Regions from separate parts of the Kitasatospora sp. NPDC002227 genome, predicted to be linked through region 1. Evidence: riboswitches for the same ligand, from Rfam matches in the RefSeq annotation. Region 1 holds a riboswitch; each other region holds the start of a gene.

Region 1 (6,987 bases):
GTGCGTGCTCGCGCAGCCACGCGTACGCCGGGTAGGGATTGGCGGCGAATCCCCAGGTGAAGAGCTCAGGCCGATCAGACATACCCCGACGGTATCCCGCCGTGGCGGTCCTGGGCCCGCCAGGCCTCGGGCCCGGTCCGGGAGTCGTCTGACATACCGTCATATCTGTTGTGCCGCAGGCGATTGCGTATGGCAACGAAGTGGTCTTCAATCGGACGGGGAGGGCGAAGGGGGAGGTATGCGCTCAGGGGGCGGGCGGCCGCGCAGGCGGCCGGCTTGGCTGCGCAGGCAGCGGGGGGCCCGGGCGTCCGCCGCGGGGCTCGTTCTCGTGGGCTGCGTCACGCTCGGCCTCACCGCCTACGGCACGGTGGACCAGGGGTTCGGCAACTTCGCGCTCAACATCGGCGTCGAGGGCATGGTCACGCTGACGGCGATCGCCGTCATCGGCCCGCTGGTGCGCAGCAACCAGGAGGGCATCTTCCGCTTCCACCCCAGCCTCAACTACCGCCGGTTCCTGGAGCAGACCGAGCAGGCGCGCCGGCAGGTGCAGATCCTCACGACGTTCACCCCGCTGCTCCAGGAGGGGTACGCCGAGCGCTTCCTGCTGAACGTCCGCAGGCTGCTGCGGTCGCAGGTCCAGGTCGAGGTACTGGTGGCGAACCCGGACTCGCTGACCATGCAGCAGCGGCAGCGGGAGCTGGCGGTGCGGGGCGACGACGTGATGGGCGGCATCCACGAGAACATCCAGACGCTCCACCGGTTCGTCTCCGAGCTGCCCGCCGAGGAGGCCGCCCACCTCTCGGTGCGGATCTACGACGCGAGCGCGTCGGTCATCATGCACCGCTGGGACGACCGCAGCCTGATCTCCTTCCTGCCGACGGACCGCCTGGCGGAGGAGGGCTCGCACCTGGAGATCCCCATGAACTCGCCCATCGGAGCCTTCGTGGAGGCGCGCTACAGCGAGCTGTGGAGCGACGCGGCCACCATCAGCCTGGACGAGTTCATGACCACCAGGCTGACCCTGCTGGGCGACGGCAGGCCGGGCACGCCGCTCGCGGGGCACTACGTGACGGTCGACGGCGCGGTGTTCGTGGCGTCGCCCGGCATCATCGCGGCCCAGGCGCTCCACCGGGAGCGGGCCCTGCAGGTGCACGACGGCTCGGCCGCCTACGACGTGGTGGTGCTGGACCCGGACGACACGGAGAACCACGGGCAGCTGCTGGCCGCCTTCCGGCGCAAGTACGGGAAGATCGACCTGCACACGCTGGTCCGCCTCCATCGGACGGACGAAGGCTGAGCGGGCGCCCGGCGGCTCAGCTCCAGGCGGCGTAGTACCCGGTGAGGGTGGCGCGCAGGCTCTCCGTCAGCTTGGGGACGAACTCCGGGGGCGGCGAGAAGACCGGGTGCAGCGACTCCACGGCCTCGGTGTAGTGGCGGCGCAGCTGCTCCTCGATCCGCACCGGCCACTCCGGCGTCACCCGCCAGCGGGTCTCGTAGCCGGAGGCCATCATCTGGTCGACGCAGCCGTCGACGATCTCGGCCCGGGTGCCGGCGGACAGCGGCGGGCGGACCGGGGTGAACGGTGCGAGTTCCTCGACCAGCGGCCCGCCGCCCTCGACCATGGCGGCCACGTGCTTGGCGAGCAGCGGTGACTGGTGCAGACCGTCCCGGTAGGTGCCGGTCACCAGCCAGAGACCGTCGACCCCGGCCGGGCCGATCAGCGGAAACCCGTCCGCGGGCACCGGCCGGTTGCCGACCTGGATCGCGAGCAGGGAGGCCTCGGGCAGCTTGGAGTAGAGCTGGTCCACGGCGCACTCGAGCAGGAACTGCACGTCCCGCACGGTGCCGTGGCTCCGGGGCTGCTCCACGAGCACATTGGTGGCGCCCACGTAGAGCACGCCGTTGCCGCGCGGCAGGCAGTGGATCCCGCAGGCGAAGGCCCGGTTCGGGCTGCGCAGCACGGAGGAGCTGGTGGTGCCGTCCTTGATGCCGAAGAGGGCGGAGACGCCGTAGCCGCTCACCATGGGCGGGATCCTTCGGCGCACCTCCTCGGCCTCGCCGAGCAGGCTCAGCGACTGCGCCCCGGCGGCGATGACGACCCGGTCGCAGTGCAGCGACCCGCCGTCGGCGAGCCGGACCCCGGTCACCCGGCCGTTCCTGACCTCGGCCCGGACGGCCGCCGCGTCCACCGTGGTGCCGCCGAGCGCGGTGAAGGCGCGGTCCAGTCTGGCCAGCAGGCGGTCGGCGTCGACCCCGTGCTCCCCGGGGACGTACAGGGCACGGAGGGGGCGCGCGAGCTCGTCCGGCGAGAGCCAGTCGAGCTCCTCCGGGTCCACGTGCTCGAACGGCTCGCGGTACTCGCGCAGCGCCGACTCGATGGCGCGGAAGTTCGCGGAGTCGACCTTGGCCGTCCCGATCGAGTTGAGCAGGACCACCGTCCCACGTGCGGTGATCACGCTGTCCTCGGCGCCCGAGGCCGCGCTCAGGTCGGCGTCCCAGCGGCTCCATTCGGACCTGGCGCGGTAGTCGGTGGCGAGTTTGGCCCGGCCGCTCGGCGTGCTGAGCAGGGAGGTGGTGACCTCGCCGAAGCAGCCCAGCATCGCGCCGGCGGCGGCCGAGGCCGCGAAGGGGCGTGAGCGCTCGCCGACCAGGACGACGCGCATCCCGCGCCGCACCAGCTCGAACGCGAGCGAGGTGCCGATGACGCCGTTGCCCACCACGACGATGTCAGGACTGGAACCGTTCACTTGCTCTCCGCGTTGTGAGCCTCCGGCTTGGCCCATCGTAGCCCGCGCCCTGCTGCACCGGTACGGGAGTTGACGATGAGTCAGGAGGTGCGCCCGGGGCTTCGCCGGGCGCGTCGCCGGAGGCGCCGGCCGGAGCTCTGAATACGTATCGAACCGGACATATCCCCACGGTTTGTAGGCAATCCATGACGCCCCGTAATTCCGGTGTGATACAGGCGATATGAGCTTGTGATCTGACGTTCGCTCTGCTTACTCTCCCTGGTGTTCGCAGCTGCGAACCCCGGGGCGCGGGACGCCGAATCCTGCCCGCCGCGCCGCCGGGCACCCGACCTGACCCCGGGCAGGGGCGGAGGACCCAGGTTTGGTGCCGTCCTCCACGGCTTGGGGTGAAGCCGCGTCAGCCGAAACGTTCCGCCATGGAATGCCGAGGCCCAGCGGCCGGGCCACCTCCCGGTCCGAACCCGACAGCTCACTTCGTAGGCGTGCGGAGAGGGAATTTCATGCTGTTCACCGGTTCGGGCCGTCACCGTCGCCGCACCCAGGCCGAGAAGGCCATCGCCGTCGCGGGTGTCGCGGGCGTCGGCCTCGCACTGCCGCTGCTGGCCGCCACCGGCGCCCAGGCCGCCTCCGTCTCGACCTGGGACCGGGTCGCCGACTGCGAGAGCGGCGGTGACTGGAGCATCAACACCGGCAACGGCTTCTACGGCGGCCTGCAGTTCACCTCCAGCACCTGGAAGGCCTACGGCGGCGGCCAGTACGCCGCGCAGGCGAACCAGGCCTCGAAGGGCCAGCAGATCGCCGTCGCCGAGAAGGTGCTCGCCTCCCAGGGCCCCGGCGCCTGGCCGGTCTGCTCGGTCAAGGCCGGGCTGGGCGGGGGTGGTTCGGCCGCCGACGTGGACACCTCCTCGGAAGGCACCTCCACCCGCGCGGCGAAGCCTGCGAAGCCCGCCGAGAGCAAGGCCGCCCCGGGCTTCCCGGGCAAGGCCGGCTACGACGCCGCCACCGGCAAGTACTGGTACCAGAAGGACGGCGGCTGGTACTGGACCAGCCACCAGAGCGTCTACCGGCAGTTCACCGCCCCGGCTCAGCAGCTGAAGGCGCAGCAGGCCGCCAAGGCCCCGGCCCAGGCGCCCGCCAAGCCGGCCTCGCCGAGCCACGGCTACACCGTCCGCAGCGGTGACACCCTGTCGGGCATCGCCCAGGCCCAGCACGTGAACGGCGGCTGGCAGGCGCTGTACGACGCCAACAAGCCGACCGTGGGCGGCAACCCGGACCTCATCATGCCGGGCCAGGTGCTCCGGCTCGGCTGACCCGGCCGGCGCCGTGGCCGCCCGCCCGCCGGTGAACTACCGGTGAGTAGGCGGCCACACGGTGAGACAGGGCCAAGGTCAGCGCGGCTGCGGGGCCGGGTGCGGTTAGGCTCTGGGCGTAAGGACTCCGCCATCGTCCCCATAGGAGATGCCTCGTGCCGTCCATTGATGTCGTCGTAGCCCGCGAGATCCTCGACTCCCGCGGCAACCCCACGGTCGAGGTCGAGGTCGGTCTCGACGACGGCAGCACCGGCCGTGCCGCCGTGCCGTCCGGCGCCTCCACCGGAGCCTTCGAGGCGCTGGAGCTGCGCGACGGTGACAAGAACCGCTACTTCGGCAAGGGCGTCGAGAAGGCCGTCCTGGCCGTCATCGAGCAGATCGGCCCGGAGCTGGTCGGCTACGACGCCACCGAGCAGCGCCTGATCGACCAGGCCATGCTCGACCTGGACGCCACCCCGGACAAGTCCTCGCTCGGTGCCAACGCGATCCTGGGCGTCTCCCTCGCCGTCGCGCACGCCGCCTCCGAGGCCAGCGACCTCCCGCTGTTCCGCTACCTCGGCGGCCCCAACGCCCACGTGCTGCCCGTCCCGATGATGAACATCCTCAACGGTGGTTCGCACGCGGACTCCAACGTGGACATCCAGGAGTTCATGATCGCGCCGATCGGTGCGGAGTCCTTCTCCGAGGCCGTCCGCTGGGGCGTCGAGGTCTACCACACCCTCAAGGGCGTGCTGAAGGACCGCGGCCTCTCCACCGGCCTGGGCGACGAGGGCGGCTTCGCGCCGAACCTCGACTCCAACCGCGAGGCCCTCGACCTCATCACCGAGGCCATCAAGAAGGCCGGCTACACCCCGGGCAAGGACGTCGCGCTCGCCCTGGACGTCGCCGCCTCCGAGTTCTACAAGGACGGCGCGTACCAGTTCGAGGGCAAGGCGCTGTCGGCCTCCGAGCTGATCGACTACTACGCCGACCTGGTCGCCAACTACCCGCTGGTCTCCATCGAGGACCCGCTGAACGAGGAGGACTGGGACGGCTGGAAGGCCATGACCGACCGCCTCGGCGACAAGGTCCAGCTGGTCGGCGACGACCTGTTCGTCACCAACCCGGCCCGCCTGGCCCGCGGCATCGAGACCGGCACCGCCAACTCGATGCTGGTCAAGGTCAACCAGATCGGTTCGCTGACCGAGACCCTGGACGCCGTCGAGCTGGCCCAGCGCAACGGCTACCGCTGCATGATGTCGCACCGCTCCGGCGAGACCGAGGACGTCACCATCGCCGACCTCGCCGTCGCCACCAACTGCGGCCAGATCAAGACCGGCGCCCCGGCCCGCTCCGAGCGCGTCGCCAAGTACAACCAGCTGCTGCGCATCGAGGAGATCCTCGACGACGCCGCCGAGTACGCGGGCCGCGGCGCGTTCCCGCGCTACAAGTACGAGGGCTGATCACCCGAGCACGCCTGACCGGTGCCCCGGCGCTCACCCCGTAGGGTGGGTGCCGGGGCACCGGTGCGACTGGAGGAGGGGCGACGAGATGGCCAAGTGGAAGATCCCGGGCCGCTTGGCGCGCCCGCGCTTCACCAGCCGGGCGACCGTCCTCGTCCTGGTGCTCTGCTCGCTCGTCGCGATCCTCGCCTACCCGACCCGGCAGTTCATCGCCCAGCGGTCCGAGATCGCGGCCCAGCGGGCCAAGGCGGAGCACGCGAAGCAGCAGGTCGAGCAGCTGAGCCGGGAGCGCGCCCGCTGGCAGGACCCGGCGTTCGTCCGCACCCAGGCCCGCGAGCGGCTGCACTACGCGATGCCGGGCGACAGCTCCTTCGTCTCCGTCGACCCCCACCCCGCCGCCGCCGGCCAGCCCTCGGCGGGCAAGCCCCAGGCGGCCGCCCAGCCTTGGTACACCAGCGTGTGGGAGTCGGTCGACGAGGCCGACTCCGCCGCAACCCTTGCCCCTGCCCCCCGCTAGAGACAGCACCCAATGACTTCTGAGAACACCACCCCTGACGTCGCCGACTCCGACGTGGCCGCCATCGCCGCCCAGCTGGGCCGTGTGCCCCGCGGCCTGCGCGGCGTCGCGCACCGCTGCCCCTGCGGCAACCCGGACGTGGTGGAGACCGCGCCCCGGCTGCCCGACGGCACGCCCTTCCCGACGCTGTACTACCTGACCTGCCCCAAGGCCGCCTCGCTGATCGGCACCCTGGAGGCCGACGGCGTGATGAAGGAGCAGACCGCCCGGCTGGCCGAGGACCAGGAGCTGGCGGCCGCGTACCAGAAGGCGCACGAGGACTACATCGCCCGCCGCGACGCCATCGAGGTCCTGGAGGGCTTCCCGAGCGCGGGCGGCATGCCGGACCGGGTGAAGTGCCTGCACGTGCTGGTCGGCCACTCGCTGGCCGCCGGGCCCGGCGTCAACCCGCTCGGTGACGAGGCGATCGGGATGCTGGAGGACTGGTGGGCCAAGGGCCCCTGCGTCAGCCCCGAGGCCGTGGCCGAGCACCTGGCCAAGGTCGAGGCCGAGCGGGCCGAGAGCCCCGACCACGCGGCGGTGATCGCCGCGAAGGAGCAGCTGACGGCCGAGCGCGCGGAGAAGAAGCGCCTGGCCGAGGAGGAGGGGCAGTGAGCACCACCAGGGTCGCCGCCATCGACTGCGGCACCAACTCGATCCGCCTGCTGGTCGCCGACCTCGATCTCGAGGCCGGCACCGTGACCGACCTGGACCGGCGGATGGTCATCAACCGCCTGGGCCAGGGGGTCGACAGCACCGGCCGGCTGCACCCCGACGCACTGGAGCGCACCTTCGCGGCCTGCCGCACCTACGCCGAGGTGATCTCCTCCTACGGTGTCAGCTCGGACCGCGTCCGGCTGGTGGCGACCTCCGCCTCGCGGGACGCCGAGAACGCCTCGGAGTTCACCAAGGGCGTCAAGGAGATCCTCGGG
Region 2 (6,987 bases), on a different contig from region 1:
TCGCCCTGCCGAACCTGTGGACGCTCGGCGTGGTGGTCGGCCGCGGCAGCGGCGCGCACGCGGGCCAGCGGGTGATGGACGTCAACGCGCCCTGGTTCCGCGGCGCGACCCTGGCGGGCGTGATCGTCGCGGTGGTGGCCTTCGCGGGCTTCCTGGTCTTCACGCGCCGCCGGAACGACCGCCCTCGCAAGGACGCGGGTTAGCCCTCCGCGGCGATCTGGTCGTGCTCGGCGGGCTGCCGGGTCTGCTGGGCCTCGCCGGTGCGGGCCTCGGTGCGGCGGCCGCGGGCCAGGAAGTCGCGGATCAGCAGTTCGACGGCGTCCTGCGGGCTGCGGGTGCCCGAGAGCATCATGACCTCGATCGCGAGGTCGGCGTCGAGCGAGACGGTCACCTTGGCCATGGTCATCCCCCTGTGTCGGTGGGATCAGCATGCCCAGGTACCCGGGGACGCCGCAAGGGCCCACCCCCGGCGGGTGGGCCCTTGCGGGTCAGGCGGTGTTTCAGATGCGACCGGCGAAGTCCGGCGCCCAGTTGGCGACGGTCTCGGTCTTCACGCCGGCCCGCGGGTTGGCGGCCTCGACGTACTTGCCGTCACCGACGTACAGGGCGACGTGGTAGACGCCCGAGTTGCTGCCGTTGTTCGACCAGAAGAGCAGGTCGCCCGGCTGCAGGTTGTCCAGCGAGACGCGGTGGGTGGCGTCGGCCTGGTCGGCCGCGACGCGCGGCAGGGAGATGCCGGCCTGGCGGAACGCGGCCTGGGTCAGACCCGAGCAGTCCCAGCCACCGTCGCTGGTGCCGCCGTAGACGTACGCCTGGCCCAGCTTGGACTCGGCGAAGGCGATCGCGGCGGCCATGCTGCCGGTCGCGGCCGGGGCCTGCGCCTCGGCGGCCTTGGCCGGGGCGCCGGAGCGCTTGGCCGAGGTGGTGCGGGTGGTGGCCTTCGGCGCGGCCTGCTGCTGCGGGGCGGCCTGGGCCGGGGCCTGCTGCGGGGTGGCGACGGCGGTGCCCAGGCTCAGGTGCTGGCCGGGGTAGATCATGTCCGGGCCCTCGGTGAGGACGGACTTGTTCAGGTCGTACAGCTTCTCCCAGCCGCCCTGGACGTTGTTCTTCTGGGCGATGGTGGAGAGCCAGTCGCCCTCGGCCACGGTGTACGTACCGGTGCCGGCGGCCGGGGCGGCAGCCTGCTGGCCCCAGTTGTGCTCGCCGCGGTGGCCCCACTTGGAGCCGGAGTCGGCGGTCGGCGCGGCGGCGTCGGAGGACTCGGACTTGGCCGGGGCGCTCGACTTGGCGGAGGTGTCGACCTGCGGGGCGGCGCCGCCGCGGGTCAGGCCGCCCTGGATGGAGCAGACCGGCCAGGCGCCGGGGCCCTGGTCGGCGAGCACCTTCTCGGCGACGGAGATCTGCTGGTCCTTGGTGGCCTGGTTGGCCTGCGCGGCGTAGTCGTGACCGCCGTACGCGGCCCAGGTGCTCGAGGTGAACTGCAGGCCGCCGTAGAAGCCGTTGCCCGTGTTGATGCTCCAGTCGCCGCTGCTCTCGCACTGGGCGACCTTGTCCCAGGTGGAGACGGAGGCGGCCGAGGCGGCACCGGCGGTCAGGCAGGGGATGGTCAGACCGAGGCCGACGACACCGGTGGCGGCGATCAGACGGCGGGCACGCTTGGTCGCGTTGATGGGCAGCATGAAGATGCGTTCCTCTCCCACGCCTGCGAGGTGAGCTGTCGGATTCGGGCTGGAGTTGCCCGGCCGTGCTGAGCACGGCTTCACCCCAAGCCCGGCCGCGGTCCGCTGGACCGCCTCCGGGCGACTTACCTGGTTCCCCCGCCCCTGCCGTGGTGCGTTTCTGCGCTGCCAGCTCGCCCGGCGGCAGGACTCGGCGTCCCGGATGAGCTGGGTCCGTGTGACCACGAACGGGAGGACATTAGGCAGACTTAAGTTGAATCTGCAAACACTGTGACCGCCATCACAGATCATCTTCAAACCATTTACCGGCGCCGGAATCCGGCCAATTCCACGGCGATGGCTCGCATACCGTCAAACCCTGTGCCGCACGGCGGAACTGGCGGTGGCTCAGAATTGTGGACTGACGGCGATTCCGCCGCGGGCGGCAGGTGACACAGTTCGGTCAAGCTGCGGTAAAGCCTGGCCGCCAGGGTCGAAGGTCCTGCCGGGCCGGGGGCCAAGGCCCGCGCCGGGGGCATGACGAACGGCCCGCCGACACGGGGTGTCGACGGGCCGTACGGAGGCGCGGGGAGGGCTACTCGGCGGGCTGGGCCACCGGGCCGGCCACGGGCTCCGGCTGAGGGGCCTCGGCCGGCTCGGCGGGGGCCGGGAGGGCGGCGAGGTAGGTGGAGGCGATCAGCTGGCCGACGGCCTGGTAGGTGCCGATCGGGGCGGCGCTGGGGCAGCCCGTCTCCTCCGCGGCGGTGGCCAGCAGCTCCGGGTCGGCCTCGGGGCCGATCACCAGCGGGGCCAGCGCCGGGCGCTGCGAACCGGTCTGCTGCAGGTGGGCGACGGCGGCCGCCACCGAACCCGGCACGTCCAGCGCCGCGGCCACCACCGGCACCGCGAGGCGCGCGGCCAGCAGCACGCCGGTGATCCCGGCGGCGGCAGCCGCCTCCTCGCCGCCGACCGTGGTCAGCACCACGCCGTCGGCGGCGGTGGTGATGGCGAAGAGCCGGGCCCGGTCGGCCCGGGCCAGCCCGGCCTCGGAGAGGCGGACGTGCACGGCCTCGGCCAGCAGCGGGTGCGGGCCGAGCACGTCGGTGACGACGGCACCGTGCTCGGCGGCGAGCCCGCGCAGCTCGGCCAGGTAGTCGTGCGGGCCCGCCAGCAGCGGGACCAGCACCGGGGCGGGCAGGCCCGCCTCGGCGGCCCGGGCCAGCAGCTCGGCGACGGTGGGGGCGTCCTCGCCCTCGGGGCTCGCCAGGTACCCGGCGGCGGCCTCGATGCCCGGCTGCTCGCCGCGCACGACGGAGAGCAGCTCGTCGACGACGGGGCGGGCCTCGGGCCCGGCCGTGGCGGGGACGGCCAGCACCAGGGCCGGGGCTCCGGTCGGGATCTCGGGACGCTCGGGGCGGCGGTGGCGCCCCCGCGCGCGGGAGCCTGGCGTGCGGACGGGCAGTGGCGCGCCCGGGATGGCTGCGGTGCTCATGGCGGAGATCGTAGGACATTACGCCGACATGTACGCAGGCGGCTCCCGTCCACGCCCCGGGCATCGACGGTCAATCAGGACATGAGCGGACATAACAGGTGATCAACTGGCCCGTTGCCCGAATCCGGGCAAGCGTAAGCCCGTATTCCGCGTGATGCTGGTCACATGGACCGGCCAAGGTGACGGACCGTGAGTCGATCAAGCGGGTCGAAGATCAACGCGGTGGCGCCCTCCCGGTACGGGGCGTCATCGAACCAGTCGTCATTCGCCCGAATATGTCCTCTTACGGGGCGTCAACTGTGCTTGTCGGAGCGGAAGAAGAGGCCAGTGACAGTGGCTTATGCACGCGCAATTGCCCGTGCTGATGCACGTGCATTCGGGCTATCATCACGTCAAGTGAGGCGAAAGCCAGGCAGCTCGGGAGAATGACGATGCAGAACACGTACAACGGCATGGCTGCTGCGGACCTGGAGGGCGTGGTCTGGCAGAAGAGCCGCCACAGCAACTCCCAGGGAAACTGCGTGGAGTTCGCCGCCCTGCCGGGCGGTGACGTCGCGATGCGCAACTCGCGCTTCCCCGAGGGGCCCGCGCTCATCTACACCCGGGCCGAGATCCAGGCGCTGCTGCTGGGTGCCAAGGACGGCGAGTTCGACCACCTGGCGCTCTGACCGCCGCTGCCGTACCGCGAGGCCGTCGTGGGTCATGGGACCTGCGGCGGCCTTTCCGTGTCCGGGGGCGGTCCGAACGGGCAGCGGGGCCCGGGCCGTCCGGGCAAAGCGAAGGGGGCGCGGTGCCCCGTTGCTGGAACGGGACACCGCGCCCCCTGACGGCGGAGCGCCGGCGCTCAGGCGGAGCGGCGGTGGCGGCCTGACGGACTGCCGGACCGAAGTGGCGTCACCGGGGCGTCCTCGGCCTCGAAGACGGCCCAGACGACCTTGCCCGCGCCGGCCAGCGGATGCCAGCCCCAGGAGCGGCTGAAGGAGTCGACCAGGTGCAGGCCCCGGCCTGACTCGGCCACGAAGTCGGCCTCCCGGGCGACCGGCCCGGTGCTGCTCGGGTCGCTCACCGCACAGACCACCTGCGGTGCGCGGTGCACCAGGCTGATGCGGATCGGCAGGCCCGAGGTGCCCGCACCCATGGCGGCCATCGGCCCGGGCAGCGGCCCCGAACCGGCCGGGCGCGGCCCGGGCTGGACGGGGATGTGGGCGGACTCGGCCGCCGGACAGCTGCCCTGAGTGCCCAGGGCGTGCCGCAGCGCGTTGGTCACCAACTCCGAGGCGACCAGCGCGACATCGTCGAAGAGATCGCCGAGGCCCCAGTCCTGCAGGGTCGTCCTGGTGAACTCGCGCGCGGTTCTTACGGCTTCCAGGCGAGGGGCGAGAGTGCAGGTGACCACGTGGGGGTCGGCCACGACAGCCGTACCTGTGCTCATGAAGAGCTCCTCCCATAAGGGGGCCGACACGGCTGGACCCGCCGGGGTCATGCCGGTCACCTCCGACTCGCTCGGTCGCGCCGTCACCTCCTCGACACACCCGCGCGTGCACACGTGAGCCCAGCCGTGCGGGGGCGCGGCCGGGTGCGGTGTGCTCAATCGCGCGTAGGGGTCGACGCGGTGCCTGCGGGGTTGCCAGGGATGTGCAGGTGCACGTGCACCATGGTCCTCTGCGCCCACTGCAGATGCAAGAGATGATTCACGTGCAGTCGTACAAATGGCATATGCAAGCGCCGGATGCACGTGCATCATGGGGGATCTCATGCAGAACTGGTAGATCGTTGCCTCAGTACCGGCACCGAGAGCGCTCAACTGATGGCAGACTGTGCGCTGTTTGTCCAAGGCGGAGGTTTCGACGGCATGACCACAGTTCAGCCCGGTGGTGGCTCAATGGTGCGCCGCATCCTCCTCGGCTCCCAGCTCCGGCGCCTGCGGGAGGGCCGCAGCATCACGCGCGAGGACGCGGGGTACGCGATCCGCGCCTCCGAGTCCAAGATCAGCCGGATGGAACTCGGCCGCGTCTCCTTCAAGGAGCGCGACGTCGCCGACCTGCTCAGCCTCTACGGCGTGGACGACAGCGGCGAGCGGGAGGCCATGCTCGGCCTGGTCCGCGAAGCCAACAAGTCCGGCTGGTGGCACAGCTTCAACGATGTGCTGCCCGGCTGGTTCCAGACCTACGTGGGCCTCGAGGAGGCCGCGGCGATGATCCGCACCTACGAGGTGCAGTTCATCCCCGGGCTGCTGCAGACCGAGGACTACGCGCGGGCCATCTTCTCCCAGACCCGGCCGGTGATCTCCGAGGACGAGCTGGAGCGCCGGCTCGGCCTGCGGATGCGCCGTCAGAAGCTGCTGGCCGCGGGGGACAGCCCGATGCTCTGGGCCGTGATCGACGAGGCCGCGCTGCGCCGCCCGGTCGGCGGGCCCAAGGTGATGCGTGCTCAGGTCCAGTACCTGATCGACATGGCCGAGCAGTCGAACGTGGTGATCCAGGTGATGCCGTTCCGCTTCGGCATGCACGCGGGCGAGAGCGGGGCCTTCTCGATCCTGCGCTTCCCCGAGCAGGACCTCGCCGACGTGGTCTACCTCGAGCAGCTGACCAGCGCCCTCTACCTGGACAAGCGCGACGACGTCGACGCCTACGTCCAGGTGATGGAGCGGCTCTGCGTGGACAGTCTGACGCCGGACCAGACCACCGAACTGCTGGCCGCGATCCTCGCCGAGAGCGACGACCGCTAGGCACCACTGCCCGACCGCTGGGGTCTGCCGGGCTTCCCGGGGCCCGGGCGGCGGTCCGGGCGGTCGCCCGGGGGAGTGCCCAGCTCCCAGTCCAGCCCGTAGCGGGCGAAGAGATCGGCCCGGATCGGGGCCAGCGGGAGAGCGGCTCCGGGGAGCAGCACGCCGATGCACCCGCCCATCAGCGCGCTGCGCAGCACGGCGTGCTCGGCGACCGGATCGCCGGCGCCCCAGCCCTCCAGCAGACCCTGCAGGATCGCGCCGAGCCGGCGCTGCTCCGGGTCCTGCACGAAGGCGCCGCCGTCCGGGTCGAGGATCAGGGCGAGGTGGGAGCGCATCACCCGGGGGTGGGTGAGGGCGAGGGTGAGCACCGTGTCGATGCCGAGGGCCAGCCGTGCCTCGGGGGTGGCGTCGGCCGCGAGCCCGTCCAGCGCGGTGGCGAGCGCCTGGTGCATCAGCCGGTGGGTGGCCGACTGCATGAGGAGCCGTTTGCCGTCGAAGTAGTAGCTCACCAGGCCGCGGGCGAGGCCCGCGCGCTCGGCGATGTCACCCAGTGTGGTCCTGGCGTATCCGTACTGGTCGACCAGCTCGACGGTGGCTTGGAGGATGCGGTCCTGGGACCGCTGGCGCATTTCCTCGTTGACCGAATCCCCGCGGGGTGCCATCGTGTCTGCTCCGTACGTTCGTTGGCTCCCGGCCAATATACTGCCGGGGCCAGGACGGTTGCGGCCCGCAGTGGCCCGTCGTCCTGCCCGTACGGAGAGCCGACTCCACCAACACGGGGGTTTGGTGGAGTCGGCTCGCCTTCAGTTTCGAGTGCCTCAGCCGCGGGAGCTTCCGGCCCGAGCGGGCTGCGCGGCCTGCGCGGGCTTTACGGGCTGCGCGGACGGCGCCGAGGGGTAGGTGTAGTCCGGCACCGGGGACTCCGCCCGCTCCGCCCGGCGGCGACGGCTGTCCACCACGGCGCCGGCCACGCCGACCAGCAGGCCGAGCAGTGCGACGCCGACGACCAGGAGCAGGGCCGGGCGGTAGCCGGCCAGCTGCTCGTGCGGGCTCTGCCCGCCGTGGCTGCCGGCCGTGATGACGGCGGTGACCACGGCGAGCACCAGCGC
Region 3 (6,987 bases), on a different contig from region 1:
CGTCGCCTTCTCACCGGTGTCGGCGAGCACCACGCCGTTGTGGATCCACTGCCAGATCTGCGAGCGCGAGATCTCGGCGGTGGCGGCGTCCTCCATCATGTTGAAGATGCCGACCGCGCCCAGGCCGCGCAGCCAGGCCTCGATGTACCGGACGCCGACCTGGACGGCATTGTGCAGACCGGCCTCGGTGCAGCTGCCGCCCGCGCCCGCGATGTCGAGCAGCTCGGCGGGGGTGACGGGTGCGGTCGGGCCGGGGTTGTCCTTCTGGTTCGGGCGCTCGCCCAGCACGGCGTCGAAGCAGGCGCGGGCCACCGGGACGAGGTCCGGGTGGGCGACCCAGGAGCCGTCGAAGCCGTTGCCCGCCTCGCGGTCCTTGTCGGTGCGGACCTTCTCGAACGCGACGGCGTTGATCTCCGCATCGCGCCGGGAGGGGATGAAGGCGGCCATGCCGCCGATCGCGTGGGCGCCGCGCTTGTGGCAGGTCTGCACGAGCAGACGGGTGTAGGCGGCCATGAACGGCGCGGCCATGGTGACGCTGTTGCGGTCCGGGAGAATGAAGGCCTCGCCCGCGTCGCGGAAGTTCTTGACGATCGAGAACAGGTAGTCCCAGCGGCCGGCGTTGAGCCCGGCGGCGTGCTCGCGCAGCTCGTAGAGGATCTCGTCCATCTCGAAGGCCGCGGTGATGGTCTCGATCAGGACGGTCGCCCGGACGGTGCCGTGCGGGATGCCGAGGGCGGCCTGGGCGTGGGTGAAGACCTCGTTCCAGAGGCGCGCCTCGAGGTGGCTCTCGGTCTTCGGGAGGTAGAAGTACGGGCCCGAGTTGGGGTCCTGGGCGCCGCGGGCGAGCAGCCGGGCGGCGTTGTGGAAGAAGTAGAGGCCGAAGTCGAAGAAGGCCCCGGCCACCGGCACGCCGTCGACCAGCAGGTGGTTCTCGTCCAGGTGCCAGCCGCGGGGGCGGACCACCACGGTGGCCAGCTCGGCGGCGGGCTTCAGGGCGTACGACTTGCCGGCCGGGGTGGTGAAGTCGATCCGGCCCTCGTAGGCGTCGATCAGGTTGATCTGGCCACTGACCACGTTCTCCCAGGTGGGGGCGGTGGCGTCCTCGAAGTCGGCGAGCCAGACCTTGGCGCCCGAGTTGAGCGCGTTGATCACCATCTTGCGGTCGGTCGGGCCGGTGATCTCCACCCGGCGGTCCTGCAGGGCGCGCGGCGCCTCGGCGACCTTCCAGTCGCCCGCCCGGACGTCAGCGGTCTCGGGCAGGAAGTCGAGGGTGCCGGCGGCGGCGATCTCCGCGCGCCGGGTCTTTCGTCGGGCCAGGAGCTCCTGCCTACGACCTTCGAAGGCGCGGTGCAGACCCACGACGAAGGCGACCGCCTCCGGGGTGAGCACCTCTTCGGCGCGGGGGACGCGCGGACCGGCGACAGTGACGACCGGGGCGGGGGCAGCGGCGCCGGGTCCTTGATCTGCAGCCATGGGCAGGACACTCCTTGGACGGTTCTCGAGCCAGCGAAGGAAGCTCCGGTGGGAACTTCCTCGATCCGAACCCACCTACTGGCGAGTTCTGTTCTGTAAGGTGGAGACTAGTTTCCGCGATACAGAATTTCAACGGTTTGTTGAGAGAGATCGCCGGGACTCTACCCCTCCTCCGACAGCGAAGGGAAAGCCGGTGTCCAGCACCCCCGCCTCCGCACCCGCAGGCAGCGACCGCACCACCGGCGGCGTGCAGTCCGTCGAGCGCGCCTTCCAGCTCCTGGAGGCACTGGCCGACTCCGGCGGAGTGGCCACCCTCAGCGAGCTCTCCTCGGTCTCCGGCCTGCCGATGCCGACCATCCACCGCCTGATTCGTACCCTCGTGCAGCAGGGCTATGTCCGCCAGGACACCGCCCGCCGGTACACCCTGGGTCCCCGGCTGATCCGCCTCGGCGAGACCTCCGGCCGCCTGCTCGGCAGCTGGGCCCGGCCGTACCTGGCCGAGCTGATGGAGGCCACCGGCGAGACGGCCAACCTGGCGGTGCTGGAGGGCGGCGAGGTGGTGTACGTCGGCCAGGTGCAGTCGCGGCGCTCGATGCGGATGTTCACCGAGGTCGGCCGCCGGGTGCAGCCGCACTGCACCGGCGTCGGCAAGGCACTGCTCGCGCAGCTGCCCGAGGAGGAGGCCCGCGCGGTGCTCGGCCCCCAGCCGCTGCAGTCGCACACCCCGTACACGGTGACCGACCCGGACCAGCTGCTCGCCCAGCTCGCCGTGGCCCGCGAGCGCGGGTACGTGGTGGACGACCAGGAGCAGGAGATCGGCGTACGCTGCATCGCCGTCGCGGTACCGGGCGCGCCGACCCCGACCGCCCTCTCGGTCTCCGGCCCGGAGGCCCGCATCCAGGCCCTGGAGGAGCAGACCGGCAGCGCCGGGCTGGTCCCCGTGATGCGGCACATCGCGACCCGACTCGGTCAGGTCCTGGCCCCCTGAGCGGAGGTCAGCTGACCATCAGGGCGCCGATCTGAGTCGCCGTCACCTGGAACACCGACAGCTGCGGCTCCGCACCCACGTCCCGGAACAGCTTGGGCGCCGCCGCCAGCTTCGGATTGGCCCGGACGGCATCGAGGGCCGCCTTGTCCCGCCAGAGGCTCTGGATCCGCCACACCCCGTCCGCACCGCGCAGCAGCTCGGTGCGGACCAGCCCGTCCGGCAGCGGGCCGGCGATCAGCTCCCGGTACGACGTGACCAGCTCGGCCTCCCGGTCGTTCGCCACGACCGCACTGACCTCGCTCAGCACCTGTCCGCCCATCTCGCCCACCTCCGACGATCTGCCGAAAAACCGGACACGAACCAGCGTACGCCGCTACATTGGGTAGTCGATCGAATACCTTCTGTGAAAGGTGAACGGCATGGTCCGTTTGGCGATGGCGGCAGCGGCGGCACTGGCCCTGGCGGCGCTGGGCGCCGGCCCGGCGGGGGCGCGGGTCCTCCCGTCGGACTCCGACCTCGAGGTGGTCCGGATCGATCCGGACGCGACGACCCCAGGCGGCGAGACGGTGGTCCACGCCTTCGTGGCCAACGACGGGCCGGACACCACGGCTTCCCCCTTCACCGTCGAGGTGGACGTGCCCGGCGGGTTCACCTTGCTGACCCCGACCTTCCCCGCCACCTGCTCCACCTACCCGCACATGGTGCGCTGCACCTTCGGCCCCGGCCTCGCGCGTTACCGGACGGCGACCGCCCTCGTCCCGGTGGCCGTTGACGCAGACGTGCCCCCCGGCACGAAGGCCGAGGGGCACGTACGGGTCTTCAGTCTGGACGACCACAACCCGCGCAACAACGAAACGCCGTTCACCCTGACGGTGAGCTGACCGTCAGCGGTACACCCGCACGTAGTCGGCCTGCATGGTGATCGGGGCCGAGCCGGAGGGGGCCGGGTGGTACTGCCCGGCCCCGACCGAGAGGTTCAGGATCACGTACGCGGACCAGTTCGAACCGACACCGGTGCCGTCGGAGAAGACCTTCACCCCGTTGACGTACCAGTCCACCGATTTGGCGCCGTAGTAGGTGCCGATGGTGACCCACTGGTCCTTGTTGATCGCGCTCGCGTCGGTGTAGTACTTCGAACCCGACTTCACGTGGTTGGTGAGCTCCAGCAGGTTCGGGTTGTCGGGGTGGTACTCGAACGAGTCGATCTCCCCGTTGCCGTTCTTCCAGGTCCACAGCGCCGGCCAGGCACCGGAGCCGGCGGGCAGCTTGACCCGGGTCTCGGCGTAGTCGCCGGTCTTGACCTGGAAGCCCTCCTTCGTGCCCTCGGTGGTGAGGAGGCCGGTGTCCCAGGCCTGCTTGCCGTTCTCCAGGGTGTGGCTGGAGGGGTTCGCGGTGAAGGTGGCCACCCCGTTGGCCACGCTCACGTTGTTCGGGTTCAGCCAGTCGAGCTTGTTGTCGTCCGGGTTGTGGTTGCCGTAGCGGTACGAGGTGCTCGTGTTGCTCGCCCAGCGGTTGCCGTCGACGCTGCTGTTGAACTCGTCCGACCAGGTCAGCGCCTTGCCCGGCACGGGCGAACCGGTGGTCGGCGACGGCGTGGGCGTCGGGGTGGGGGTCGGAGTCGGCGTGGGGGTCGGCTTCGGGGTCGGGGTGGGCGTCGGCGTGACCGAGGAGCCGACGGTCAGGGTCCGGGAGGCGAGGTTGTGCCAGCCGCCCGAGAGGTCCTGCCAGAAGCCGAACTGGGTGTACGTCCCGGCCGGGAGGGTGCGCGCGCCGGTCGTGATCGAGACGCCGCTCGGGCAGATCCGCACGTTGGAGGCCGACCCGGGGAAGTCCAGGTTGCGGCCCGCCGCGTCGCGGATGCCCACGCCGAGGGTCTTCGCGGTGAAGCAGGAGGTGGAGTGCACGGTCAGACCGGCGGAGGCGGCCTGGCCGGCGGCCATCGAGGCCGGGGTCAGCCGGTCCTGGGTCACGCCGACGGCGGCCTGGGCCTGGCCGGCGAGCGGGACGGCCACGAGGGCCGCGACACCGGCGGCGGCGCCGATGCGGGCAGGGGTCACGGATATGCGCATGTTGGTCAGCCCTGTGAACGCCTGCGAGGTGAGCTGTCGGGTTCGGGCACACGGGTAGCCCGGCCGCCTGTGGAGCGGCTTCACCCCTAGCCGGGCCCGTCCGGCACCTGCGGGGTGGCAGGGCAGGGGGCATCGGCGACTTACCTGGTTCCCCCGCTCCCGCCCGCTCTTCTCCTGCTCGAGTACCCGGCGTCGGATGGGTGGGATTCGGCGTCCCGACGACGGGGTCCGCACGACGCGGACGACTTGTGAACGGTAAGCAGGGTGGCTGAGCACGGCCAAGAACTTCGCCCCCGAAGCGACGCACCTCACACCGGGCCCCGGGCGGCCGAGCCGCCCGGGGCGGTCGAGCGGGTGGTCCGTCAGTGCGGCTGGCTGACCTGGTAGCAGGCGACGTCGTACTGGGACGGCGCGCCCGCCTTGCTGTACGCCGCGCCGCCGGTGCCGGGGCCGGTCTCGTTGAAGGCCGAGCCCGGGGAGCCGGACGCGTGGCCGGGCTCGTTCGGCGCACTGGAACTGAGGCAGGTCTGGTTCGGCTGCCCGTGGCCGCTCGGGTTGGCTGCCGCGAAGGCCGCGCCCGCGCCGCCGAGGGCCAGCAGCAGACTCAGGAGGCCGGCCGCCATCGTGCGGAGCATCTCTCCTCCCAGGTGGTTCGAGTCCACGCGGCCGGTCGGCCGCGCGCCCTCCCCCTACCGGTACGTACGGGAGCGCCGCCGCGTTCAGCAGCAAGCGAAATGGAGCCGCGCCCGGTCAGCCGGTTCGGATAAGTTGGTGCCCGGTGTGTCGGCCGACGCCGCACCGAAGCACGCCGTACCGCCGCTCACCCACTGCCCGAGACGAGGACCGCCCGAAGATGACCGCGCCCCTGCCTGGCTTCGCCGGACACACCTACCTGTTCCAGGTCGACAACGGCGCGGCCTTCCGCAACGCCTACTCCGCCGACGGCACCCGGCTGCGCTGGGAGGGCCTGGGCGAGTCGGCCGGCCAGTGGGAGGACGTCTCGCTGCACGTCGCCCAGGTCGCCCCGCAGATCTGGTTCGTCAGCTGGACGGAGGCGAGCGGCATCACCGTCAGCCACGTGATGGACCTGGGCGCCATGACGGTCCGGGTCTTCTGGACGTACCAGGGCGAGGGCGGCCGCTTCGGCGAGCTGCACACCGGCACCCTGGAGCAGCTGGTCTGACCTGACGGCCCCTCGGCCCGGGAACCTTCGTTCGTTAGCAGTGGGCGGGGGCGCGGCTCCCCGCCAACCAATCATCCAGGGGGAGCAGTAGAGATGAGCACCGAGGACACGGCCGAGGAGGCCGCGACGGAGGCGGCGGAGGCGCCGAAGGAGTCGATGGACGAGAAGGACGCCAAGGACGCCAAGGACTCCAAGACGACGAAGAAGCGGCCGTTCTGGCAGGAGCTGCCGATCCTGGTGGTGGTGGCGCTGCTGCTCTCACTGGTCATCAAGACCTTCTTCGTGCAGGCGTTCTCCATCCCCTCCGACTCGATGCAGCCGACACTGGAGCGCGGCGACCGCGTCCTGGTGGACAAGCTCACCCCCTGGTTCGGCGCCACCCCGGAGCGCGGTGAGGTGGTGGTCTTCCACGATCCGGCGAACTGGCTGGGCGACGATCCGAAGAAGAAGCCGGGCAACGCCGTCCTGGACGGGATCGGCGAGGCGCTGACCGCGGTCGGGCTGAGGCCGTCCTCGGACGAGAAGGACCTGATCAAGCGGGTGATCGCGGTCGGCGGCGACACCGTGCAGTGCGACAGCGGCAGCCCGGTGAAGGTCAACGGCGTGCCGCTGGACGAGCCGTACATCTACCCCGGTGCCACCCCGTGCAACGACCACCCGGCCGGCACCGTCACCGTGCCCAAGGACCACCTGTGGGTGATGGGCGACCACCGCAACGACTCCGCCGACTCGCGCTTCCACACGGCCGAGCCGAGCGGCGGCTTCGTCCCCGTCAGCGACGTGGTCGGCCGCGCCTTCGTGGTCGCCTGGCCGATCGACCGCTGGCACACCCTGCCCGTCCCCCACACCTTCGACCAGAAGCAGCTCCACTGAGCTCTACCCCAGCGCGGCGAGTTCCGCCTCGGCGGCGACGGTACGGGGGTGCCGGGGGCCGAAGTACTCACGCCAGGCGGCGGCGCAGCGGGTGAGCTGCTCCGCCGCCTCGGCGCTCCGGCCCTGGGCGGCGAGGACGCTGCCGAGGGTGGTTTCGGCTTCCAGGGTGGCGTGGTGACGCGGGGTGAGGTGGGCCTCGGCGAGGTCGGCCGCCTGCCGTGCCTCGGCCTCGGCCTCGGCCAGGCGGCCGAGCCCGAGCAGCACCTGCGCGGTGACGGTGGCGACCGGTGCGGCGAGGGCGACCCGGCGGTCTGCCTCGCGCTGGAACTCCGCCCTGGCTTCGGCGGCGGCCAAGGCCTCCTCACCACGACCGCTGCCGGAGAGGCTGCGGGCCAGACCGA
Region 4 (6,987 bases), on a different contig from region 1:
GACCGAGAGCCCGGTGATCGCCAGCACGAAGGCGGCCGTCGCTATCGGGAAGGCCGTCAGCACGAAGCCCAGCTCGCGGTACGTCGCCCCCGCGAACGGCGCCTGCAGGAACGAGGGCGCGGGCCGACGCCGGTACGGGTACTGGCTGGTGTCGAACAGCGCGGTGCTGGGCTGCGTGGTGCTCATGGTCGGCCCCCTGGGCTTGGCTTCGTGGTCCTCGCTACGTCCTCCACGATGCCGTGCCGGCCTGGGTCAGCACATTGGAGCAGGCTGCCGGATTCATGGTGGGGTTCTCCCTACCTCCGTCCGGGTGAGGACGCCCCCTCGCGCTCCCCGGAACGCCAGGCGCCGCGCGGCCACTCGGTCTCCAGCAGGGAGTACTGGAGCGCGTCGTACCAGCGGTTGCGCAGGAAGAGGTCGTGCCGGATCCGGCCCTCCAGCTGGAAGCCGGCCCGGGTGAGGACGCGGGAGGAGGCGGTGTTCTCCGGGTCGACCCGGGCCCAGAGGCGGTGCAGGCCGAGCGGGCCGAAGGCGAAGTCGCAGATCAGCGCGGTGATCTCCCCGGCGTAGCCGTTGCCCCAGGTGTCCTTGCGCAGCGCGTACCCCAGGAAGGCGGCGCGGTTGCCCTCCAGGCCGAGCGCGACGTTGCCGATCGGGACGGCGTACTCGGGCTCGCCGTCGGCCAGCCGGGTGACGGCGAGGCGGTAGACCGTGCGGGGCTCGGCCTCGGCCTCGTCGAGGAAGTGGACGATCTGGTCGGCGCAGTGCTCGCGGTCGCGCGGCTCGAAGGGCAGGTACTTGGCCGTCTCCGGGTCGCCGAAGACGGCGTGCAGCGAGTCCACGTCCTCGGGGGTGTGGTGGAACTCGCGGATCGCCAGCCGGGGCCCGAGCAGCCGCACCGGGCCGCTCGCCGCCGCAGGGTTCACGTCCACCGGTTCCTCCTCCGCCGTCTGCCGAGCCACCGACGATACCGCCGCCCGGCCGACCCACCGGATACCGTACGCAGGGTGAACGTCGAAGACCTGCAGCTCACTCCGCACACCCGCACCGCCGATCTGCTCGCCTGGGCGGCCGAGGCGGGCCACCCGCCGCTGCCCGAGTCCGCTGTGCGGGCGGTGCTGACGCTGCTCGAGCTCGGCGACGCACACCTGCACGACGGGTGGCCGGAGCTGAGCTCGCCGGTGGTGGAGCAGCTGCTGTACGAGCGGATGTACCTGTACGTGCAGCCGGCGGCCGAGCCGGAGGCGTACGGGGAGGCGGTGCGGCTGCTGATCGACCGTCAGCGGGCGGCCCGGCGGCTGAACGCCAAGCGGTGGGAGCGGCTGCACGCGGAGGCGGAGTGGCAGGGGGAGCTGCTGTGCGGGCTGCTGCGGCAGCCGCACCTGGTGACCTGGCCCCGGCTCTACACCCTGCTGCTGCGGGCGGCCGGGGTGGACGAGGGCGACCCGGCGGCGGTGCGGGCCTGGCTGGACGCCTTCGGGGAGCTGCCCGAGGCCGATCGGCTGGCGGCCTTCGGGGCGCTGGAGGAGGACGGCACGCTGGACTGGGTCGGCGGGGACGGCGGCTGGGGGCCGACCCGGGTGATCTCGGTGGGCATGGCCACCGACGGCGCCCGGCTGCTGCTCGAGCAGTGGCTGATGCGGCGCAGCTACGACAACCTGGCCGACAGGCAAGCGCTCGGCCTGCCGATGCCGGACGAACTCTCCGGCGACTACCCCGAGTTCGAGGCGGCCGTGGCCCGGGAGGCGCTGCGCCTGCTCGGCGAGTGGACGGTCCCGGGCCTGCCGGAGCTGCTCCTGGAGTACCCCGCTCTCGCCCCCGAGCCGGGCTCGGCGGAGATCGAGGCGTACCTGGCCGCGCAGGAAGCAGCCCAGGAGGCGGCACAGGGCGACGGCGAGGAGTAGGGGGCGGCTAGGGCCTGTCCGGCCGGTCTTGTCGGATCAGCGCGCGGCGTCGGGGGCCCGGCTGGGCGTGTGCCCGAGTCACCCTCGTACCGGGTCGTACTCGGGTGATTCGGGCGTGCGTCCAGGCGGGATTCCCGGCGTCGCGCGCCCGGCAAGACCGGCCGGACAGGCCCTAGGGCTGGAGGCCGTGGGCCTGCAGCCAGGGCAGCGGGTCGACCGGGGCCGCGCCGGCCGGGCGGACCTCCAGGTGGAGGTGCGGGGCGGCGGGGGCGGCACCCGGGCGCGGGCCCGGGGGGTTGCCGGTGGCGCCGACCCGGCCGAGCTGGGTGCCGGGGGCGATCGGGCCGGAGGCCACGGTGATCGCGGAGAGGTGGCAGTACCAGAGCTCGGTGCCGTCCGGCAGGGTCTGGATCACCCGGTAGCCGTACGCGCCGGACCAGCCCGCCGAGCTGACGGTGCCCGCGGCGACGGCGACCACCGGGGTGCCGGTCGGGGCGGCGAAGTCGAGGCCGGTGTGCAGCTGGGACCAGTACGAACCGGACTGCCCGTAGTGGGCGGTGAGCGCGTAGCCGCTGACCGGCAGGGCGAAGCCGTCGGCCACCGGCTGCTCGGCGGGGGCCGGGGTGGCAGCCGGGGCCGGGGCCTGCTGGGTCTCGGCCTGGGTGGCGGCCCGCTTGGCCTCGGCCTCCTGGGCGGCGGCCAGCCGGGTCTCCTCCGCGGCGGTGCGGCTGCCGTCGGCCTGCTGCTGGATGCGGGCGGCGAGCGCGAGACCCGGGTCGGCCGTGACCGGGGCTTCGTCGGGGGTGGTGACCGGCGCGGTGGGCGCGGTGGCGGCCGCGGCGAAGCCGGTGGCGCCGAGTGAGGCGGCCATCGCGGTGACGCCGATCAGCGGGCCGCCGACCCGGGCCTGGCGGGGCATCCGGTGGCGGGCGCCTTCGTCGGCCGTCGGCATGACGAGCTCGTCCAGCAGGTGGTCGGCCGGGCCGGGGGCCACGGGGGAGTGCGTCGACGCCACGGGAGGCGCGCTCCTTTCCTTCCTTCGCGCCTACCGGGTTAGCTGACGGGTTCGGAGCAGGAAGGTCTCCTACGGCCGGGCGGGCCCGGCTGATTCACCCCAGTGGAACGTGGTTCCCCGGCTCCCGGGCCCACCGGTGAGGGCGGGTCCATGGATTAGGCGACGGCGCACGGTGCCGTTTCGGGTACGGCGTTGCCGACCGCGCTGCGTTATCAAACGTTAATCCGAGTGGCCCCTGATTCCAAGCCACTGAACATCTCGGTCCAGACCTCTGACATGTTTCGAGCGGTTAGGACCGATTTGCCCACTGCCCGGACGGGCAACGGTTGAGTATCCGTACTCAGGTGCCGCGCGCGGGAGTTGGCGATCCTGGATGACATGACCACACAGCTGCAGAGCCGGACCACCTCCGCCTACTACCTCCAGGCCATCCTGTCCTTCGGCCTCGCCAGCGCCGCGCTCGCCATCGGCATCGCCTATCTGCCCGTCAGCTCCTGGGTACGCGGATTCCTGGCCGTCGGCCTGCTCTACGAGATCACCTCGGCGTTCACGCTGGCCAAGGTGATCCGCGACCGGCAGGAGGAGGGCGCCCTCACCAGCCGGGTCGACCAGGCCAGGCTCGACAAGCTGCTGGCCGAGCACGACCCCTTCCGGGTGGACGCCGCCTGAGGTGGGCCCCACTACTCCTGGGCGGCGGCGCGCTTGGCCGCGAAGGTGACGCCACCGGAGGACCAGTGGGTGGCGGGGATCTCCTCGATCGCGACCCAGATGTTCTCCGCGGCCACGCCGGTGATCCGGGCGTAGGCGGCGGTCAGCTCGCGGGTGATCGCCGCGTTCTGCTCGTCGGTGCGGCCGGACAGCTGCTTGACGTTGATGAACGGCACGAGGGCTCCTTGGCTGCGTCGGATCGACGGCGTCGAACGGGTCCCGAGACGGTACCCCACGGCGGCGAGCGCGACGGCGCGCGTCCGAGGGCTTGACGGCTAAGGCTATTAGCCTTAGCTTTATGGCTATCAGGCACAGCGCACCGGCCACGAGGAGAACGCAGTGAACGCCACCGTCAACGCGCCCAGCACCGCCGCCACCCAGTACCTCGACCTCCCCGGCGGCCGGATCGCCTTCGACGACAGCGGCTCCGGCGAGGGCACCCCCGTCCTGCTGCTGCCCGGGATGCTCGACTCCCGCCAGGCCTACCGGCACCTGCGCCCGCTGCTGCTCGCGGCCGGGCACCGGGTGGTCACCATGGACCTGCGCGGCTTCGGCGAGTCCTCGATCGAGTGGGACGACTACTCCCCCGCCGCGATCGCGACGGACGCGCTGGCCCTGCTCGACCACCTCCGCATCGAGCGGGCCGCCCTGGTCGGCAGCTCGTACACCGCCGCCTCGGTGGTCAAGGCCGCCGGGCTCGCCCCCGAGCGGGTGGCCGGGATCGCGCTGATCGACGGGTTCGTGGAGAACCTGCCGGCCAACGCCCTCCAGCGCGTGATGGTCAAGGCGCTCGGGCACACGGTGCTCCGGTTCCCGGCGTTCTGGGGCCTCTACCTGCGGAAGATGGCATTCCCGACCGCCAAGCCGGCCGACCACGACGCGTACGTGGCCGGGCTGGTCGACGCCCTGCGCACCCCCGGGCGGCGGGTCGCCACCCGCGGCTACGTCTTCGGCGACTCCGCGCCGGTCGGCTGGGGCGCGGACGTGCAGAGCCCGGCGCTGGTGATCATGGGCGAGAAGGACCCCGACTTCCCCTCCCCCGCCGCCGTCGCCGAGCGGCAGGCGAAGGCGCTGAACGCCCGGACCGTGCTGATCGAGGGCGCGGGCCACTACCCGATGGCGGAGTTCCCGCAGGCCACCGCCGAGGCGCTGCTGCCCTTCCTGGCGGAGGTGGCCTGATGCCGCGCGCCGGACTCACCCCGCGGGCCGTGGTCGACCACGCCCTCGAACTCCTCGACGCCCAGGGCCCCGAGGGCCTGACGCTGGCCGCCGTGGCGGCGAAGGCGGGCGTGGCCACCCCCTCGCTCTACAAGCACGTGCCCGGCGGGCTGCCCGAGCTGCGGCGCCTGATCGCCGTCCGGGTCACCGAGGACCTGGCCACCGAGCTCGGCGAGGCCGTCCTTGGCCTCAGCCGCGACGAAGCCGTGGCCGCCCTGCTCGACGCCTACCTCGCCTACGCCGGGCGCTCCCCGTACCGCTACGCCGCCCTCCCCCAGGCCCCGCAGGACGACGCCGACCTGCAGCAGGCCGCCGCCCGGCTGGTCGGTGTGATCATCGCCGTCCTGCGCGGCTACGCCCTGGCGGGCGAGGAGGCCGTCCACGCCGCCCGCACCGTCCGCGCCATGGCCCACGGCTTCGCCTCCCTGACCACCGCCGGCGCCTTCCAGCTCGCGGCGGACCTCTCGGCCACCCGCGACCGCCTGACCCGGGTCCTGACCGAGGGCCTGCGGCACTGGCCGCCCGCCGGGAGCTGAGACCCGCCTCCGGCGGGGGACGCGAGGCACCCCGACCGTGGCGGCGGCGCCCGACGGGAGCTGAGTGTGTGTCGGTTGGTCACGACCGGTACGGATTTGGGTGGGAATTCGAGACCAATCCGACGCATGTTGTCCCTCAGACTGAGCACGTACTGTTCGGGAAGCAGCGGATCTCAGCAAGGGGTGTGGGCAGCATGACGCAGACCGCGCGTACCACCGGTCTCATCCCGGGCCAGCGCACGGCCTCGCCGGTGACGGCGACGGCCGGGGCGGTGCCGGCCGAGAGGGCGGGCGGCGCGGTGCGTCGGGCGTTCGAGGTAGCCCGGTCCGCGTGGCGGCTGCGGCCGGTGGCGGCCGGGCCGGTCCAGACGTACGGGGAGTCCGACGGGCAGTGACGCCCGCCTCCCCGGCTCGGAGAGCGGCGCGGGATAGATTGGGCGGATTGTCCGGATCGGTCCCGCGCGGAGGTGGGGGTGCCCGCAGTCACGACGGTGGCGCGGCAGGTGGGGCTGCGGCTGCGGCGCGGACCGCTGGGCCGGTGGCTGAGCCGGCTCCTGGACGGGGACACCGCCGCCGAGCGGACGGCCCTCGGCGTCCTCACCGGCCTGACCGGCCTGCTCACCTGGGTGTCGGTCCGCTGGCCGGACCTGTGCCCGCCCTCCACTCTGGTCTTCCCGGTGATCTGCGGCGGGTTCGTGCTGCACACCCGCCGCCAGCTGATGCTGATGGTGCCGGTCGCGGCCGGCCTGGTCATCGACTTCTTCGTCCGCACCCCGTACGGGCTGCGGCCCGGTTCGGCGATCGTGGTGGTGACCGCCGCGGTGCTGGTGCTGCTCACCTCGCGCTACCGCACCCGGCTCGGCCTGCGCGGCACCCGGGGCGACTCGATGCTGCTCGAACTCTCCGAGCGGACCAGGGCGCTGGGCCGGATGCCGGTGCACCTGCTGGACTGGCGGTTCCACCGGGCACTGGCCCCGGTGAGCGGGGCCTTCTTCTCCGGGGACTTCCTGCTCGCCTCGCACCGGGCCGAGCGTGACCTGCTCGAGGTCGTCCTGGTGGACGTCTCCGGCAAGGGCAGCCGGGCGGCCGCACGGTCGATGCACCTCTCCGGGGCGCTGGCGATGCTGCTCGGCTCGGTGCCCGCCGAGTCCTTCCTGCCGCGGGCCAACGACTACCTGTGCCGGCTGGACTGGGAGGACGAGTTCGCGACGGCGGTGCACCTGGCCCTGCGGCCCTCCAGCGGGGAGTACCGGCTGTTCCACGCCGGGCATCCGCCGGCCGCCCACTACCACCGGGCGCTCGGCGGCAGCTGGCAGCTGCGGGAGGCCGGCGGGCCGGCGCTGGGGATCCTGCCGGGGGCCTCCTTCCCCGCCGCGGGCGGGCAGTTGGAGCACGGGGACGCCCTGCTGCTGTACAGCGACGGGCTGGTGGAGGTGCCCGGCGAGGACATCGACGAAGGGATCGGACGGCTGCTCGCCGCGGCGGCCCCGCTGCTGCGCACCGGCGGCCCGGCCGACCCGGCGGCCGAGCTGCTGCGGCTGGTCGCCCCGGACGTCGCGGACGACCGGACGGTGGTCGTCCTGCGCCGCCTCGGCGCCGGGGCGTG

The links. Region 1 has a riboswitch for cyclic di-AMP ahead of ABT095_RS03260 (transglycosylase family protein). Riboswitches for the same ligand answer to the same signal wherever they lie in the genome.
Region 2: it holds a riboswitch for cyclic di-AMP, as region 1 does, so the genes downstream of both, ABT095_RS34350 (transglycosylase family protein) here and ABT095_RS03260 (transglycosylase family protein) in region 1, are expected to answer to the same signal.
Region 3: it holds a riboswitch for cyclic di-AMP, as region 1 does, so the genes downstream of both, ABT095_RS08265 (glycoside hydrolase family 16 protein) here and ABT095_RS03260 (transglycosylase family protein) in region 1, are expected to answer to the same signal.
Region 4: it holds a riboswitch for cyclic di-AMP, as region 1 does, so the genes downstream of both, ABT095_RS22790 (M23 family metallopeptidase) here and ABT095_RS03260 (transglycosylase family protein) in region 1, are expected to answer to the same signal.

What each region holds. Positions count from the first base shown of each region.
Region 1 is NZ_JBEOWY010000002.1:308,893-315,879, reverse strand. Features, by position in the region: gene ABT095_RS03275 (cytochrome P450 family protein) at 1-82, opposite strand, end outside; gene ABT095_RS03270 (hypothetical protein) at 329-1,297, shown strand; gene ABT095_RS03265 (NAD(P)/FAD-dependent oxidoreductase) at 1,314-2,747, opposite strand; cyclic di-AMP (ydaO/yuaA leader) riboswitch at 3,065-3,246, shown strand; gene ABT095_RS03260 (transglycosylase family protein) at 3,248-4,057, shown strand; gene eno (phosphopyruvate hydratase) at 4,213-5,499, shown strand; gene ABT095_RS03250 (FtsB family cell division protein) at 5,588-6,016, shown strand; gene ABT095_RS03245 (DUF501 domain-containing protein) at 6,029-6,670, shown strand; gene ABT095_RS03240 (Ppx/GppA phosphatase family protein) at 6,667-6,987, shown strand, end outside.
Region 2 is NZ_JBEOWY010000062.1:10,511-17,497, reverse strand. Features, by position in the region: gene ABT095_RS34360 (DUF7937 domain-containing protein) at 1-203, shown strand, start outside; gene ABT095_RS34355 (hypothetical protein) at 200-400, opposite strand; gene ABT095_RS34350 (transglycosylase family protein) at 501-1,700, opposite strand; cyclic di-AMP (ydaO/yuaA leader) riboswitch at 1,685-1,846, opposite strand; gene ABT095_RS34345 (sirohydrochlorin chelatase family protein) at 2,254-3,150, opposite strand; gene ABT095_RS34340 (DUF397 domain-containing protein) at 3,582-3,818, shown strand; gene ABT095_RS34335 (ATP-binding protein) at 3,995-4,582, opposite strand; gene ABT095_RS34330 (Sco1979 family transcriptional regulator) at 5,003-5,878, shown strand; gene ABT095_RS34325 (TetR/AcrR family transcriptional regulator) at 5,875-6,507, opposite strand; gene ABT095_RS34320 (MFS transporter) at 6,697-6,987, opposite strand, start outside.
Region 3 is NZ_JBEOWY010000006.1:230,212-237,198, reverse strand. Features, by position in the region: gene aceB (malate synthase A) at 1-1,473, opposite strand, end outside; gene ABT095_RS08280 (IclR family transcriptional regulator) at 1,667-2,461, shown strand; gene ABT095_RS08275 (antibiotic biosynthesis monooxygenase family protein) at 2,469-2,780, opposite strand; gene ABT095_RS08270 (hypothetical protein) at 2,881-3,342, shown strand; gene ABT095_RS08265 (glycoside hydrolase family 16 protein) at 3,346-4,530, opposite strand; cyclic di-AMP (ydaO/yuaA leader) riboswitch at 4,533-4,732, opposite strand; gene ABT095_RS08260 (hypothetical protein) at 4,893-5,165, opposite strand; gene ABT095_RS08255 (MoaF-related domain-containing protein) at 5,384-5,713, shown strand; gene lepB (signal peptidase I) at 5,807-6,586, shown strand; gene ABT095_RS08245 (tetratricopeptide repeat protein) at 6,590-6,987, opposite strand, start outside.
Region 4 is NZ_JBEOWY010000026.1:68,264-75,250, reverse strand. Features, by position in the region: gene ABT095_RS22805 (sensor domain-containing protein) at 1-186, opposite strand, end outside; gene ABT095_RS22800 (GNAT family N-acetyltransferase) at 297-932, opposite strand; gene ABT095_RS22795 (hypothetical protein) at 1,008-1,904, shown strand; gene ABT095_RS22790 (M23 family metallopeptidase) at 2,077-2,919, opposite strand; cyclic di-AMP (ydaO/yuaA leader) riboswitch at 2,933-3,091, opposite strand; gene ABT095_RS22785 (YiaA/YiaB family inner membrane protein) at 3,298-3,588, shown strand; gene ABT095_RS22780 (tautomerase family protein) at 3,600-3,803, opposite strand; gene ABT095_RS22775 (alpha/beta fold hydrolase) at 3,967-4,806, shown strand; gene ABT095_RS22770 (TetR/AcrR family transcriptional regulator) at 4,806-5,381, shown strand; gene ABT095_RS22765 (hypothetical protein) at 5,576-5,776, shown strand; gene ABT095_RS22760 (PP2C family protein-serine/threonine phosphatase) at 5,855-6,987, shown strand, end outside.